Regions from separate parts of the Paenibacillus sp. FSL R5-0341 genome, predicted to be linked through region 2. Evidence: predicted binding sites of a transcription regulator. Region 2 holds the regulator's gene; each other region holds the start of a gene.
The links. Region 2 encodes Rex, which represses fermentation and respiration genes when NADH is low (regulators of the CRP and FNR family bind a similar motif). Its sites were predicted from a motif close to TTGTGAAATATTTCACAA; they were not measured.

Region 1 (5,694 bases), 380 kb from region 2:
TGATACTTATCAAATCCTGTACCTGGTCTTTCCCAGTTTTTTAATTTGTATTTGGATAACCGAATAAAATAACCAATTGTAGCTCTCAAACCGAGTAGAATGGCTACTGCAAGAGCAATAAAAGATGCTTTGATCCAATTTATCGTTAACTTGGATACGGGCAAAAAGTCATTATAAGACATAGAGACCTTCTCAACAGTGCCATTTCGCTCAACAACATTTGCAAAATTACTAAGGTCAAATGTTGTATACTTCTGCAGACTTAACATTGAATATGCCTTAGTAAAACCGGAAACGACCCTTCGCGCAGGCAGATAATATCCTCCACTCTCAGATTCAACTGAGTTCGTGCTGAAACTACTTCCAAACACCTTCTGGACAAGACCAATGTTATAAGCCATTTCATTTGACTGGTTCGTCATGACCACGAACCCAAAATTAGACTTCGGGTCAAAAACAAATCTACTTGAAAATCCCGCCGTACTTCCAGCGTGTTCCAATGCAGGCACCCAGTACTCTACTTCAAAGAAGCCATGCGCAATTCGAGGAGTAGAAGTTCCATCGTAATATAGACTTGTTGACAGCATCTCGTCTAACGTGTCCTTGTTCGTGAATAATAAATTGCTACGATCCATAGGCATCAAGGCTGCAAGGAATTTAGCTGCATCCTCTGCTGTGCCAATGGCACCCGCCGCAGGGTACAAGCTTATGTATGCTCTGTTCTTAGGGATGAGTTTCAAATTTGTAGTGTACCCCTGAATCTCATTTCTTCTTTTCAAGACATTTAGATTATCATACTGTGACGGGTGAATCGAAGTGTCTTTCATGTTCAGCGGTTTAAATATATGTTCACTGACATATTTGTAAAAGGGTTGTCCGCTTTGCAATTCAACGATGTAAGCAGCCATAGCCGTACCATAGTTTGAATAAGCAACGACACTCCCAGGTTTATCGATCTGCCTCGGCTCAAATTTTTGTAAAGCCTCACCTAATTCCACAATATCACTCTCGGATGAATACCATAAATCGATCAATCTATCCTCCCACCCTGCGTTATGATGCATAAGGTTCATTAGGGTAATGGGAGCATCGTACTCAAGCTTCTTTAGGAATCCTTCCGGCAAATATTCCTGAATATCGGTATGCAAATCAAGCTTCCCCTGCTCGACAAGTTGCATAACACTCGTCCAGACCAATAGTTTAGAGGTTGAACCCCATTCAAACACAGTAGAGGTGTCTGCCTTTCTCTGTTGCTCAAGATCTGCGTATCCATAGGCCTTATTCACAATCGTCTCACCGTTATTGATAGCTACAACCGAAACGGCAGCGGTGTTCTTCTGATTCGTAGCCACATATGAATCTATCGTTTCCTCTAGCGAAGACAAGGCAATTCTGGAGGGCGTAGTCTCCACATTTTCTACCTCAGCGTACACAGGTACTGAACATGTCACAATGATTAATGCGAGTACCAGAATACCAACGATTATTTTATTAAGAGCATGATATCTTCGATTAATTTGCATTGGCTACTCCCCTTATCTTTCTTCTATAGTTTTCGTGCTTTTATCACAAAGGTTACAGGGAGCATCTTTGCTTTATTGGCAAAATCATCATTTTGCAGTTGCATCAAGTCATCATCAGATTCCTCAATGAATTGCTCAATGACAAATCCTGCTTTTGCCAACGCATTCACATAGGTTGATAGTTTACGATCCGATAAGGCGAGCTTACTTTCGCCAAGAGTTACCGAGTACCAAGATTCATCAAAGTAACATTTTTCAAAAACAAGTCTATCCTCTTCTGCAGCAACACATTTGTGGATAGGATGAGACCAACTAAAGATGAATACGCCATCTTTTTTAAGATAGGAAGCAATCTGCAGAAAAGTCTCTTCAAGATCCGTTGTCCAGCCGATCGCATAAATCGAATAAACGATGTCAAAATAATCCTTGGGTATCCCACATTCTTCTTCCATAGGTGAACAGAGTAAGGTCGCTGAAAGACCACACGACGTCAAAAGCTGTTGTGTCTTTTCAATTTGATTTTCTGATAGATCCGTCCCCCATAGTACACTCGCTTGACGTTCACCCAAATACCGTAAGGATTGACCGCTTCCACAGCCTATTTCCAGTATCTTTTTTTCCGAGATTTCTCCAAAAAGCTGGTGCTTTTCTTCGGAGACAAATGCTCCATAGAGCGGAAGTGCTGTCGCTCCTAAAATATCATTTCCTTTCGTATTCCAAAACAAGCCATTGGTTTCATGAATACTTCCTTTATCCATGTCGACCGAGATGGCATCAACCTGCCTACCGCCGATCATGTTTGTTCTAACTGTAGAACTCTTCTCCATGTCATCGTCCTCCAAACTAAGAGTCAATTGAATTAATTCCACATTTTGAGTAATTTACCCTAATTATTTCTATAATAACCCATACTGCAATAATTGCGTAGTAGATTTAAAAGCGCATACATTTCTCTCCAAATCAAAAAGAACCCTCCGGCAGGAGCGTTCTCCGTGAATGATTAGCCTAAGCGTACATCATGTCCATATACCCGCGAGTTACATCTCCACCTTCGGCTGGTTCGGGCTGGTCTGTCTGTGCGTGTTCTGCCATGCAAGCCTTCACCGCTTCCTCTGTCGTACAACGATTGGCATCGTCACATGTGTAGCATAATTGAAGCATATATCTGGTTAATTCGTCCGCCTGCGTGAATTGAGTTTGACCGTTGGTTCTCATCTTCATCACTCCTTCTCTTGTTGAGTTAAATATATCACCTTCCAGTGATTTTATTTGTGATTTATTTCACAAACTAAACAAAAAAAGAAAAGGAACCCTCAGGCTCCTCTACTTTCACTATCAATTTACATCACATTGTACTTATAGTACTTTCCAATGTACACCGCCATCTACCGTTTGCAATAACAACGATCTTTTGGCATCCGTATTTTCAACCAATATCCAGCCAAGCTTGGAGGTAACCATCTGAATTTTCACAATCTCCGGATAGTCTTCGAGAATTTTCTCAAGCACACTGCTTGCAGGAAGAGCATTCCACGTTTTACCCGCATCCTTGGTGTGGAAGGTTATGCCCTTTTGCATGGCCCAACCTTCCGATGCATTCAAAAATACAGGTGAAAGATTGCGATTCGCACCCGTTTGTTTGTTTAAAGTAAAATTGGACAGCTTCCAGCTCTTTCCGCCATCGGCGGTAAAGAATCCATTGAATGTCGTGCTCTCCCCTTGGGAACATGACATGGACATCCAGGCTGACTTCGCCTCACGTCCAAAAAATTGTGGTGAACTGATACTAAAATTACCACATCCATTGAACTTGTTTCGATCAAAAAAAGAAGGTCCTTTATCCCAGTTCACTCCACCGTCTGAGGTCACATACAGCTTCGGTGTACCAAACTCAATCGCGGTCAGGAAACCATGCTTCGGATCTGAGAAGGTCAGCCCGGTTGTATATCCGCGGTTGGATATCTCTTGTGCTTCCTTATTGCCATCTTCATCACTGGATGACATCCGATCCCAAGTGATCCCACCATCCTTGGTAAAGTAAAGTTTTTTGTCCTGTTTACCAATAGCGGTATCTACCGTGGTAAGAATCCAACCTTTTTCCGGAGATACAAAGGAGATCGCGGTCACTTTATCCGTCTTGGACAGCGATGACAGGCTCCAACTTACTCCTCCATTGTTCGTACGAAGTACCATGGTGTCTGTTCCACCCATGCCTTCACGAACAATCCAACCATGCGTACGATCTACAAAATAAATGCTTTGTCCATATTTAGGGTTAGCCGGAAATTGTACATTTTCCGAAGGTGAAATATTGGTCCAGGTCTTCCCCTGGTCCTGTGTGTAGTACAGTCGCAGTGCATTCCGCGTCACACCCCATGCCAATCCTCCGTTGTCATTGAGCAACTGAAAATCGGTCAAACGGGTCTGTATTTGATACTTGGCCATATCCGCAGATTCTGTACTGTTGACAGGGGGAACGACGGTTAATGTCTGCCCTGTATTCCCGGCATCCTCCTGCTGTTGCGGAGGTTCTGCTTCCGGAGGTTGATCTGAGTCGGTGCATGCAGCCAGTAAAGCTACTATACCTATAGACAGCAATGCTGTCTGCGCGATTTTAATCCATTGCGAACGCAAGTGGGTTCCACCTCTCTCATCCAATATACAGGCGCGCATGCCTGTCCTATGGCGTTTTATTTACGATTCATCAGAATCCACTGCTCCTATTCTACCACAAACCTTGTGTAAAAGGCTCATTGCCGACTCTTGGCCGGCCCGCTCTCTTTTCCCACCTGATGCTTTGGGCTATATGTCGCATATTTATTACCATTAATCTCATCCTAAACTGTTTTTCGACGGAATAATTGGTAAAAAGACATGAAATGTGAACTATTTTATAGACAACACTCGCTTTATATTCTGTAATCCCTTAATATGGATGGGAGTATAACCCAAAAGGAGAGGATATGAACATGACAAACAGCGCAGCTCTGAAACCAAGTCGTGTCGTTATTGTAGGCATGGGTGCGGTGGGAACAACAACGGGATACACGCTAATGCTGAGACAGCGTTCGTCCGAGTTGGTATTTGTGGATGTGAATCATGATAAGGCAACCGGCGAAATGCTGGATATGAACCACGGTCTTCCGTTTACGGGTGGCGTGAAAGTATGGGCTGGCGATTACTCCGACTGTAAGGATGCGGATATTATTATTATTACAGCGGGTGCCTCCCAGAAACCGGGCGAAACTCGGATTGATCTGCTGAAGAAAAATGCAAGCATTTTCAAAGATATTATTGAGCGTATTACAGAAGTGAATTCTCATGGTATTTTGCTGATTGCAACCAATCCTGTAGATATTTTGTCCTATACTTCATGGAAACAAAGTGGATGGCCTGCTTCCCGTGTTATCGGTTCAGGTACATTGCTCGATAGCGCACGTTTCCGTTACCTGATTGGTAAAAACAAAGGGATCGACCCGCGTAGTATTCACGCCCACATTATTGGTGAGCATGGCGATTCCGAAGTACCGGTATGGAGCCTTGCTAACGTTGCAGGAACTGATCTGGAATTGGATGAAGAAACACAACAGGATATCTTTGACCGTACCAAAAATGCGGCGTATGAGATTATTAATGCCAAAGGAGCGACTTCCTATGCAATCGCCCTTGCTCTGGACCGCATTGTAGCTGCAATTCTCGGCAACGAAGGCTCTGTTCTGAACGTGTCCACGTACCTTGAAGACTACAATGGTGTATCGGATGTTTATCTTGGCGTTCCTTGTGTCGTAGATCGCAACGGTGTGCGCGAAATTCTGCCTCTTCCGTTGAATGAAACCGAAAAAGTAGCGTTCCAGGCTTCTGCTAACAAATTAAAAGAACAGATCGCCGGCTTGGAATAATCCATTTACGCAATTATTCATGACGTGAAAGATTCAGCACGTTAAATGTTATGAATCAAGATATCTGTCCTAGCCCAAAGGACCATTTGTTTCTTCTAGAGAGGAGAAGCGCATGGTTCTTTGGTTTGGTTTGATTTGATTTGAATTATAAGAATGACTATTCAAGATATTAGATACTAAATTTCAGTTTACATAATATTAATTATGTTTAAATTCCCATCATCCTAATGAAATACAAAAAGTCTGTCACTTGGACAGACTCCTCATGGGAT
Region 2 (5,694 bases):
GGACATTACCTGTGCCTGCGCAAATTTGAACACAAAATCAATAAACGTGAATTCGCCACACCGAAAGAGGATTATTTCACAGCTGCCCAGATGATCGTCTGGCTTACGCAGACCGAAACCGGAGATGATGAGGAACTTAACCTTAGCGGACGCGGTGGGGACTTCTGGGAGACCGTACAAAGCGAATCCGAGTCATGTCTGGGAAGATCCTGTCCATGGTTCCGCAAATGTTTCTATCATCGTGCCAAACATGAGGCCGGGTTGTCAGATATTGTAATCACCAATCACTCCAAATTATTTACGGATGTCAAAGCAGCACATCAGCTGCTGCCAGCTTATGAGAGTCTTGTGATCGATGAGGCCCATCATCTGGAGGATGTAGCTGGTAAACATCTTGGAATGCATATGAAATATTTCACGTTGGTTCATACACTGACCCGTCTGTTTAAAGACAGTCGTAATGGTCAGCTGCCTATGCTTCGTTCGCAGTTATCCGGACATGAAAATTCGGTGCAATGGGGCTCCATGGTGGATCAGATGTTTCCGCTCGCTCTTGAGGTCAAAGAGTTATGGGATCGTATGAGCGATGCTCTGTTCGGGCTGTTGCCTGAACGAAGTGATGCTTCACCGGGAGAGACAGGTCAATTTTCCCTGCGTCTGAAGGCATCTCAGAAACCTGCGAAATGGCAAGAGTTGCAGGATCTGGAGAACCAGATCTATGTGACACTGGGTGATTTGGTTCGCAAAGGGGACAAATTGCTGCTTGAGGTGAAGGAAGATCAGGATGATTATCAATCGGATAGCCTGATCACGGACATCACAGGATTGCTGAAAGATCTGACTACGTTGAAGGAGAATCTACGGTTCTTCATGCGTATGGATGATGCCAAAACGGTGTACTGGATGGAAGCCAGCGGCCAGTTCCGCAGCAAATCGCTTCAGCTGTATGCTGTACCTGTAGATGTCAGTGCACAACTTAAGGATTTGTTTTTTGACAAAAAGAAAAGCGTTGTGCTTACATCGGCTACGCTCTCTGTCGATAAGTCATTCCAGTTCATGATTGAGCAGCTTGGCTTGCAGGAAGCCGCCGATAATAATCGGCTATTAACGTCGATGCTGCCATCACCTTTCAACTATCGTGATCAGGCACTTTTGGTGATTCCGCGTGATTTCCCGAGTGTGAAGGGCAGTGTGGGTGATGCGCACTTTGTTAATATGCTGGTGCAGTCCCTCGCAGAGACAGCAATTGCCACCCGTGGACGCATGATGGTTCTGTTTACTTCATACAAGATGTTGCGACAGGTCTATGATCCGCTCAAGGAGGCGTTGTCTGGTAACGACATCTCGTTGCTGGGGCAAGGCGTGGACAGTGGAAGCCGCTCCAAGCTGACTCGCAGGTTCCAGGATGCCAAAGCTACGGTACTTCTGGGCACAAGCAGCTTCTGGGAGGGTGTAGATATCCCGGGTGATGCGCTAACCTGTCTCGCTATTGTAAGATTGCCGTTCCAGCCACCGAATCATCCGCTGGTGGAAGCCAAGAGTGAGCTGCTCCAGGAGCAAAAGAAAAATCCTTTTATGAAACTGTCCGTGCCGCAAGCGGTCATTCGGTTCAAGCAGGGATTTGGCCGATTGGTGCGTACCGGGAAGGACAGAGGAATTGTGATTGTCTATGATACACGCGTAATTGAAGCGTACTATGGTAAATTCTTTTTATATTCATTACCTGGTCCAAAAATGGAGCACATGCTCACAGAGCAAATGGTTCCACGAATTACCGAATGGTTGGAAAAACCTGCTAAAGAACAAGAATAATGGTTGTTTTGTTCGTTATATCATTGCATGACGCTGCAGTTTGGCGTTAAACTTTATGAGATCTTTCCGTTTGCGAATAAAGCAGTTGCACGTAAGAACTTATAACCTAAATTACAAGGAGCATTCTGTATAAAAAGTCACTTCTATCTTTGAATTTATACAGAATGCTCATCTTTTCATCTATTATTTTATCGTGGGCTTGGTAAGGGGGAGCAAGAATGAAATCAGATAAAATTTCGGAAGCGGTGGTACGACGTCTGCCTGTATACTTGCGCTATTTGAGCGAGTTGCATCAGCGTGAGGTGGCTACGGTGTCTTCTCAAGAGCTTGGACAGAGGCTGGATCTGAATCCGGCCCAAATTCGTAAAGACCTGGCTTACTTCGGTGATTTTGGTCGAAAAGGGATCGGCTATGATGTTTCCTACTTGATTGAGAAAATTCGTCACATCCTCAAAATCGATCAGCAAATTAATGTAGCTCTGGTAGGTGCGGGTAACCTCGGACAGGCCTTGTCCAACTACAACGCATATCTGAAAGACAACATGAAGATTGTTGCTGTATTTGATGCATATGGACCTAAGATTGGTAGTCAAATCAACAGTTTGACGGTAAAACCAATGAATGAATTGACGGAAGCGGTTAAAACGGATAACATCCGCATCGGTATTATTACAGTTCCAGATACGGAAGCTCAAAATGTAGCCGATCAGCTTATTGAATCGGGAATTGAAGCGATCCTTAATTTTGCACCAACAATTCTAAAAACACCGCCGCATATCCGCATTCACCATGCTGACTTTACAACGGATCTGCTTAGTTTGGCCTATTACTTGGAGACTGGAAAGGACGACGAGGAAGATGACAACAAATAGATGGGTAATTCACAACGGCAAATTTGCGGTTAATGAAGGCGGCACAACATGGAACGTGGTCCACGGATACATGGTTGTTGAGAATGACAAGATTGTGCATATTGGTGAGACATTGCCGGATGAAGACAAAAATTGTACCAAAGTGGATGGAAAAGGACTGTTCTTCCTGCCGGGTCTGATCAATACGCATGGTCATGCAGCGATGTCGTTGCTCAGAGGGCACGGAGACGATCTTGCGTTGCAAGTATGGTTGCAGGAAAAAATGTGGCCGATGGAAGCGAAAATGACTTCAGAAGACGTATATTGGGGAACTTCGCTATCGGTGCTTGAAATGTTGAAAGGCGGAACTACAGCTTTCCTGGACATGTACGATCACATGGATCAAGTTGCCAAAGTTGTGGAGCAATCCGGCGTTAGAGCAGCACTGGCACGTGGTGTAATTGGGCTGTGCTCGGAAGAAGAGCAACTGCGGAAGCTGGAGGAGTCGGCAGCGTTTGCACGTGAGTGGAATGGACAGGCAGATGGTCGCATTACAACCGTAATCTCGCCACATGCACCATATACATGCCCTCCTGACTACATAGAGAAGCTTGTACAGGTCGCGAACGACCTAAACCTTCCTCTTCATACACATATGTCGGAAACGCTTCGTGAAGTCGAGCAGAACGTGGCTGATTATGGACTGCGTCCTGTAGCACATCTGGAGAAACTGGGCTTTTTCTCCCGTCCATCCCTGGTTGCACATGCGGTGCATCTGAATGACGAAGAGATTGAGATTCTGGCTCGACATGATGTGGCTGTATCCCATAACCCGGGAAGTAACCTGAAACTCGCTTCCGGTGTTGCGCGTGTACCTGCGTTGCTGAAAGCAGGAGTTACCGTGTCACTCGGAACTGACGGACCAGCAAGTAACAACAACCTGGATATGTTCGAGGAAATGAGACTGGCTGCATTGATCCACAAAGGTGTATCTGGTGACCCGACGGCAGTGCCAGCGGGTGAAGCATTACTACTCGGAACGTCATATGGTGCCAAATCTATCTTCTTAAACAATACGGGAGCGCTTCAGGTCGGCATGAAGGCTGATTTTATCGCTTTGGACATTGAACAGGCACACTTCTACCCACATACAGACCTGATGTCACATACCATCTACTCGGCTTCTGCCAAAGATGTAGAGCACGTATGGGTGGATGGCAAACAAGTGGTCAAACATGGCGAATGTCTGACACTGGATGAAGAGCGTATTTTGCGTGAGTCTCAATTGGCATTTGATGGTCTGCTTGCTCGTTAATTGCAAGGCAGAACATCATAGGGAAAGGAAGTTCGGCTTTTGAAGAAAAAAAAGAAGTGGATATGGATTTCGCTGCTTGCACTGGTTCTGATTCTGTTTGGACTTCAGCGTTATTACGTCTATGTCACGCAGGACCAACGCAAGGAAGAAGAGCTCGCTATACAGGCAGCACAGAAGCAACTGGGCATTACATCCTATGATGAATTGCGTAAATACATCTGGGGAGACAAAGAAGGCACTGACAACATCTACTGGACCCTGATCGGCAAAAATAAGGATAACCAGGATGTTATGGTCTGGGTTAAATTTGATGCAAACAATCAACCGGCTACGGGTGCAAACGCTGTACACAGTGAGCTGCTGCAGAATGGCATGTCCGAAGCGCAGATACGCAATCGCTTTAGTTCCGAAGTTCCTGCAGGTGAGATTAAGCGAATCATGCCCGGCGTTGTGAATGGAATATATGTGTGGCAAGTGTATTATAAAGACGGTACGCACAACCATTATCGGTTTTATCGTTTTAGCAATGGAGAACAGGTGGACTTGGTCTACACACTCCCGAACAGCTAGAACAAATAGAGTAGCTTCGCTAGAGAATTTAAAAAATGAAAGAACCGGCAGACGGATATCCGACTGAACCGGTTCTTTGTGTTGCCTGTAAACCTTTTTGATTTAAATAGTTAAAATTAATAATTTATTCATATTTTCGCCTTCGAAATTGTATATACGATGTGATATACTCAGATATGTACTCAAAGATACATTCAAAACAAATAGTCCTGTCGAAATTTTCGCAGGAGTCAATGTGCACATATTCGTATTATACAAATAAGCCAGTAGGTTAGGCTAAAATCTGGGAGGGGTAATTCATTTGAAGCTAAAAGTATTGCCTATTGCTTTAACTGCCGTCATTTCAGCCGTTGTGTTGTTTGGAGGTTGGTTTGTGTATCGTCAGGTGGCCGTGCAGAACCCGATTGAAAAGATGGTTACCCAGTACGATGGAGTTAATGACGTTCAATTAACTATTAACCGTAATGACGTACAATTGAAACTGGATCTGCAACCCGATGTTGATTTAGGCAGACTGGTACAATATATTCACAAAGAAGGACAGAACTTGATTGGAACACGTTCACTAAAGTTGGATGTTGTGGATCATTCCAGTGAAGCACTGGAGAGTTGGTGGGGGGATGCGATGTTTACCGTAGCTCAGGCCATGGAGAACAAGCAATACACCGAGATTACACCAACGTTGTCGAAGATGGCGACAAATGGAATAAAGGTAAATACAGCGATGGATGACAACAATGTCTATGTCAGTCTCAGAGACGGAGATGCCAGCAAATTTATTATTCTGCCGCGTGTGCCCGGTCAGATAGGAGTGTGGCCTAATGCCTAAGTGGACAAAAGAAGTTGCCATCGGATTTTTTCCCGTGTTGATTATTTTCCTTGCTTTTACTGGTGTTAATATTGTTCCGATTCTGATTGCAGCGGTGCTTGTCGGAGCGTTACTCTTCATGATGCAAATGCGCGGAGGGATTACCGTAGGTGCTGCACAAGAACGTAAACGCAAGAAAAAAGGACCTTCAAAACTTACATTTGAAGAAATTGGAGGACAGGATAGTGCCAAGCAGGAATTGCGTGAAGCACTTGACTTTCTCATCAAACATGAAGAAATCCGCAAGTTCGGGATTCGTCCTTTAAAAGGCATCTTGC
Region 3 (5,694 bases), 2.6 Mb from region 2:
CTGCAATAATACCATTGTCTTTGGCATGTATAATGGCTTTGGATTGGTTTCCTGCTGGGATCGTTACACTCGTTGTAACGTCACCTGCACCAACATCTTCCCGAAGCCAGTTTTTAATTGATTCGATAAGCCCATCATTATATCCGTTCAGTATCATGACATTAATTCCTCCACAATCGCTTGTTCTCGCTGCTGCAGACTATGCTTCTGCCACACGATATCATCACGTGCCGGGAAGTCCTCTCGATAGTGAGCTCCCCGACTCTCCTCGCGGTGTAATGCTCCGCTAGTGACTAACCAGGCACAGGTCAGAAGGTTGGCATACTCCAGCTCTTCCTTATGGGTAAGTGTCTGATCAAAAAATTGCAATTCCTGTTGCAGCTTGTCCATAGCCTTCTGCAGGTTCTCACCATTCCGGCGCAAGCCTACCTGACGAACCATCATTTTCTGTAGTCGTAAGCGTCTTTCCGATATTGGCTTTTGCTCTTTCATAATCTTGCTATTCATATCCACAGATGCAGTCGCAGTTCCTCTTACTTGTAATGAACCAAGCGAAGGAAGAGATCGAATGCGATCAACAATTCTCCGGCCAAATACAATCGCTTCTGACAAGGAATTGCTTGCCAGACGGTTAGCTCCATGCACTCCTGTAGAAGACACCTCACCACAAGCGAATAACCGGGAGATGCTGCTCTCTCCGCTAAGATCCGTTTTCACTCCGCCCATCATGTAATGGGCAGCAGGTGCAACGGGAATCCAGTCCGTTGTCATATCCAATCCATAACGCATACAAGTCTCATATATGGTAGGGAATCGATGCTTGATCATTTCTGGCTGTTCGTGAGTAATGTCCAAATACACAAAAGTGCTGTTGGTAGACTCCATCTCGCTAACAATCGCTCGTGCCACGATATCGCGTGGTGCCAGTTCAAGCTGGGCATGGTATCGATCCATGAAGCGTTCGCCCTTCACATTGCGTAAATATGCTCCTTCGCCGCGTACGGCTTCTGACACAAGAAACCGTGGCGCCCCCGGATAACAAAGAGATGTGGGGTGGAACTGGATAAATTCCATGTCACGAACGATAGCCCCAGCCCGGTAGGCCATGGCTACACCATCGGCAGTAGCTACATCCGGATTCGTCGTGTATCGGTACAGTTGTCCTGCCCCACCAGAGCAGAGAACGGTTGCCTGTGCCTTCACGAACACCTTCGATCCATCATCCTTCTGTATCAGAGCGCCGATGCATTCCCCTCGATCTCGATCCGTAATCAGATCAATAACAAAATGCTCATCCCATACTTCAATTCCGGGGTGTTCATTCACTTCGACCGCAAGTGCACGTACAATCTCATATCCCGTTGCATCCCCGTTGGCATGCAAAATACGGCGGTGGCTGTGCGCACCTTCCTGCGTCAACGCCAACTCGCCGTTCTCCAGGTCAAACAACGTACCCAGACGAATCAGTTCCTTCACTCCGTCAGGACCCTCATTCACCAATACTTCTACCGCCTCGGAGCGGCACAAGCCCGCTCCTGCTACAAGTGTGTCCTGCGAGTGGTAAGCAGGCGAATCATCTTCAGCAATAACCGCAGCGATGCCTCCCTGCGCATACCTGGTGTTACTTTCAAGTAATGACTTCTTCGTGATCATTAATACGCGTTGTTGCTCACTTGCCTTAATGGCGGTGAACAAACCAGCAATTCCTGAGCCTATAACCAGTACATCCGTCTCTACCATGGGTAGCGCAGACAGATCGAAATCAACTAAATATTGCGGTATCATGTTATTCACCTGTCTTGGAGCAAGAGTAGCGCATTCTACTTCACCAATAACATGCGCTCTAGTGATTCTCTGGCTTTGTCGGCAACGGCCGGTGGCACATAGATTTGCGGCTTCATCGTTTCCAGGCATTTCACCAGTTTCTTCAAGTTGTTCACCTTCATGTTGGGACATACGAGGAACTTGGTCGCAAAATGAAACTGTTTATCCGGACTATCCAGACGCAGCTGATATCCGGTACCATCTTCGGTACCTACGATAAATTCTTTCGCTGATGAATTTTTACAATACTCCAGAATGGCTGTTGTACTGCCTACAAAATCACCCATCTCTACAACTTCAGGGCGACACTCTGGATGGACAACAAACTCAGCATTCGGATGCTTGGCTCTCATCTCCACCACATCTTTGACTGTGAGCATATCGTGCGTGTTGCAGTAACCTTCCCAGATAATCATTTTTTTGTCTGTATGCTGCTGCACATAATGTCCCAGATTTTTATCCGGTACCCAGATAATTTCGTCAGAATCCACCGATTGAATAACTCGGACCGCATTCGCCGATGTACAACAGATGTCGGTCTCTGCTTTGATCTCAGCCGAGGAATTGATATACGTAACCACCTTGGCATTAGGGTGTTGTGCTTTCAATTTGCGTAGTCCATCCACATTTACCATATCTGCCATCGGGCAACCCGCACGCTCATCCGGGATAATAACGGTTTTGTTGGGCGCCAGAATTTTAGCGCTTTCACCCATAAAGTGAACACCACAGAATACGATCACATCCGCATCTGTTTGTGCTGCCTTCTGGGCTAATAGAAACGAATCTCCACGGAAGTCAGCAACCTCCTGTACCTCGTCACGTTGGTAATAATGGGCAAGAATAATGGCATTACGTTCCTTCTTCAACTCCATAAGCCGCTCACGCAGCTCGCGGTTCATCTCAGCCTTGCGCTCTAAAGCCAGAGCTTCCACCTGTGATCCTCTCCTTTATCGGGACAGCGTCATGCGCTGTTTCGTAGGGCTATCCTAAGTCGTTATCTTCGCTTGAGAAACGAATCACAAGCGGTTTAACAACTAATTTACACAACGTTCACGACTCTGTCAATAAATGAAAAAGGCCCAGAACTGCACCGTAACCACCCGTTTACTAACTGGTTCGCCATCTAACTCCCATTTATCTTTATCTATCCGTTTTTAAAATAATGGACAAAAAAAGAGAGCCCGCGGGCTCTCTTGATTTCACCTGCTGTCCTAGCCAGATGTAATATTCATTAAGACGTTGGCTTCGTTCCGCCATCATCCGGGTTATTGTTATTACCCTTTTCCAGATTCGGAGCTTCGTTCGGAATATCTCCGGCTGGTGGCTCAGGCGTTTCATCTTTACCTTGAATGCGAACACGAACATCACCGATGTTGTCGATGATTGGCTCTCCGCCTTCAGTTGGCGTACCTTCACCATCATTGTCATTCTCTGCTTTTGGCGTCAAAGAACCTGTTTCGATCAATTGCTTGATCTGATCCATTTCCAAAGTCTCTACCTCAAGCAAAGTTTGAGCGATCAGATGCATCTCTTTTGAATGTTTAACAAGCAAGTCCTTACATTTCTCATAACATTCATTGATAAAGCGTTGCATTTCCTGATCAATCTCGTAAGCAATGGAATCTGAGTAATTCTGTTCATGACCGATATCCCGACCAAGGAATACCTGTCCTTGTGAACTTCCGAATTGCATAGGTCCCAATTTCTCACTCATACCGTATTCCATAACCATGCTGCGAACAATCCCTGTCGCTTGCTGGAAGTCACTGTATGCACCAGTACCAATTTCTCCGATGAACAATTCTTCAGCTACACGACCTCCGAGGAGTCCGGTTACTTTATCCAACAATTCTTGCTTGGTAACCAGCATACGGTCTTCTTTTGGCAACATGATTACATATCCACCCGCACGTCCGCGCGGAATAATGGTCACTTTATGTACCATATCAGCATGTTCGAGGAAATATCCTACAATGGTATGACCTGCTTCGTGATAAGCAACGATGCGTTTCTCGCGATCACTGATGACACGGCTTTTCTTCTCCGTACCGACGATGACACGGTCAATCGCTTCGTCAACTTCTTTCATGGAAATATCTTTACGGTTACGACGTGCTGCAAGCAATGCCGCTTCGTTCAAGAGGTTTTCCAAATCTGCACCAGAGAAACCTGTTGTACGCTTCGCGATAATATCCATCTTCACATCTTTGGTCAGTGGTTTATTACGGGAATGTACTTTCAGGACAGCTTCACGACCTCTTACATCAGGGCGGTCAACCGTAATTTGACGGTCAAAACGTCCTGGACGCAGCAAGGCAGGGTCCAAAATATCTGCACGGTTCGTTGCGGCTACGATGATAATACCTTCGTTAGCTCCGAAACCGTCCATTTCAACGAGCAACTGGTTGAGTGTTTGCTCACGCTCATCGTGACCACCACCAAGACCAGCACCACGCTGACGACCTACAGCATCAATCTCATCGATAAAGATGATACATGGCGCATTTTTCTTCGCATTTTCAAACAAATCACGTACACGTGATGCACCGACACCGACAAACATTTCAACGAAGTCGGAACCTGAAATACTGAAGAATGGTACACCTGCTTCACCGGCAACGGCACGAGCGAGCAACGTTTTACCAGTACCTGGAGGACCTACGAGCAATACGCCCTTAGGAATCCGTGCACCTACTGCCGCAAATTTACGAGGATCCTTAAGGAAGTCTACAACCTCAACAAGTTCCTGTTTCTCTTCGTCAGCACCCGCAACATCTTCAAACGTAACCCGCTTCTTCTCTTCGTTATAGAGACGAGCACGGCTTTTACCAAAGTTCATTACTTTACCGCCGCCGCCTTGAGCCTGATTGAACAGGAAGAAGAACAGCAGGAACATAATGATCAAAGGGATAAAGGAAGTCAGCAACGTCAACCAGATGCTGTCACCTTTCATTGGCTCCTGATGATATTGGAAATTGTTAGTTTCACTTGCAGCTACAAGTTCACTAATTGCCTCATCCGTAGGAGGAATATACGTTGAGAAATTTTCTGATTTGGCGCCATCAGGTGCCTTCTTGTATTGACCGGTCACGAGGTACGTTTGACCGTTGAATTGAACCGTCAATTCAGAGACATTGTTGGCTTTGATCGCTGTGCGCAACTGATCATATCTAGGATTATCGGTGGCTTCGCCGCCATTGCTGACGAACTGGACTATCCCCACCACAACTAAAAAAAGAATCAAATAAAAACCAGAATTCCGGATGAACCGATTCATCCCCTACCTCCTCTCGAGACACTTTAATTATTTTAACATAGCCCGACATGGCTTCTCAACAGAAGCCAAGAACAGCTCAAGGCTTGGGTCGGGCAGGATATTAGCTACTGTAGACTTCCGGCTTCAAAATCCCGATATAGGGCAGGTTCCGGTACTTCTCGGCAAAATCCAAACCGTAACCAACGATGAACGCGTCAGGAATGTCAAAGCCTGTGTAATGAGCTTCCAACTCCACTTTACGGCCTGAAGGCTTGTCGAACAGCGTAACCACACGCACCGATTCGGCACCGCGGTTCTCTAGCAGTTCAATCAGGTAGCTGAGTGTAAGTCCGCTGTCGATAATATCTTCGACAATCAGGACTTCCCGTCCTTCAACGGATACATCCAGATCCTTAATGATTTTGACAACACCTGATGACTTGGTGGAAGCGCCATAACTGGATACCGCCATAAAATCCATTTCAACAGGTACCGTTATGTTTTTAACCAAATCAGCCATAAATATAAACGCACCCTTGAGCACACAAATGACCAAAGGATTGCGATTTGCATATTCGGCACTTAGTGTTGCGCCTAATTCCTTGACTTTA

Region 1: the regulator Rex is predicted to act here: its motif matches at 4,403-4,420, upstream of MKX75_RS16310 (L-lactate dehydrogenase).
Region 3: the regulator Rex is predicted to act here: its motif matches at 2,832-2,849, upstream of nadA (quinolinate synthase NadA).

What each region holds. Positions count from the first base shown of each region.
Region 1 is NZ_CP150241.1:3,659,448-3,665,141, forward strand. Features, by position in the region: gene MKX75_RS16290 (serine hydrolase domain-containing protein) at 1-1,523, opposite strand, end outside; gene MKX75_RS16295 (class I SAM-dependent methyltransferase) at 1,547-2,350, opposite strand; gene MKX75_RS16300 (hypothetical protein) at 2,529-2,738, opposite strand; gene MKX75_RS16305 (YCF48-related protein) at 2,880-4,157, opposite strand; gene MKX75_RS16310 (L-lactate dehydrogenase) at 4,493-5,422, shown strand.
Region 2 is NZ_CP150241.1:4,043,159-4,048,852, reverse strand. Features, by position in the region: gene dinG (ATP-dependent DNA helicase DinG) at 1-1,812, shown strand, start outside; gene MKX75_RS18090 (redox-sensing transcriptional repressor Rex) at 2,031-2,684, shown strand; gene MKX75_RS18085 (amidohydrolase) at 2,671-3,978, shown strand; gene MKX75_RS18080 (DUF5590 domain-containing protein) at 4,018-4,548, shown strand; gene MKX75_RS18075 (hypothetical protein) at 4,850-5,377, shown strand; gene MKX75_RS18070 (AAA family ATPase) at 5,370-5,694, shown strand, end outside.
Region 3 is NZ_CP150241.1:63,582-69,275, reverse strand. Features, by position in the region: gene nadC (carboxylating nicotinate-nucleotide diphosphorylase) at 1-157, opposite strand, end outside; gene nadB (L-aspartate oxidase) at 154-1,785, opposite strand; gene nadA (quinolinate synthase NadA) at 1,821-2,759, opposite strand; gene ftsH (ATP-dependent zinc metalloprotease FtsH) at 3,059-5,104, opposite strand; gene hpt (hypoxanthine phosphoribosyltransferase) at 5,205-5,694, opposite strand, start outside.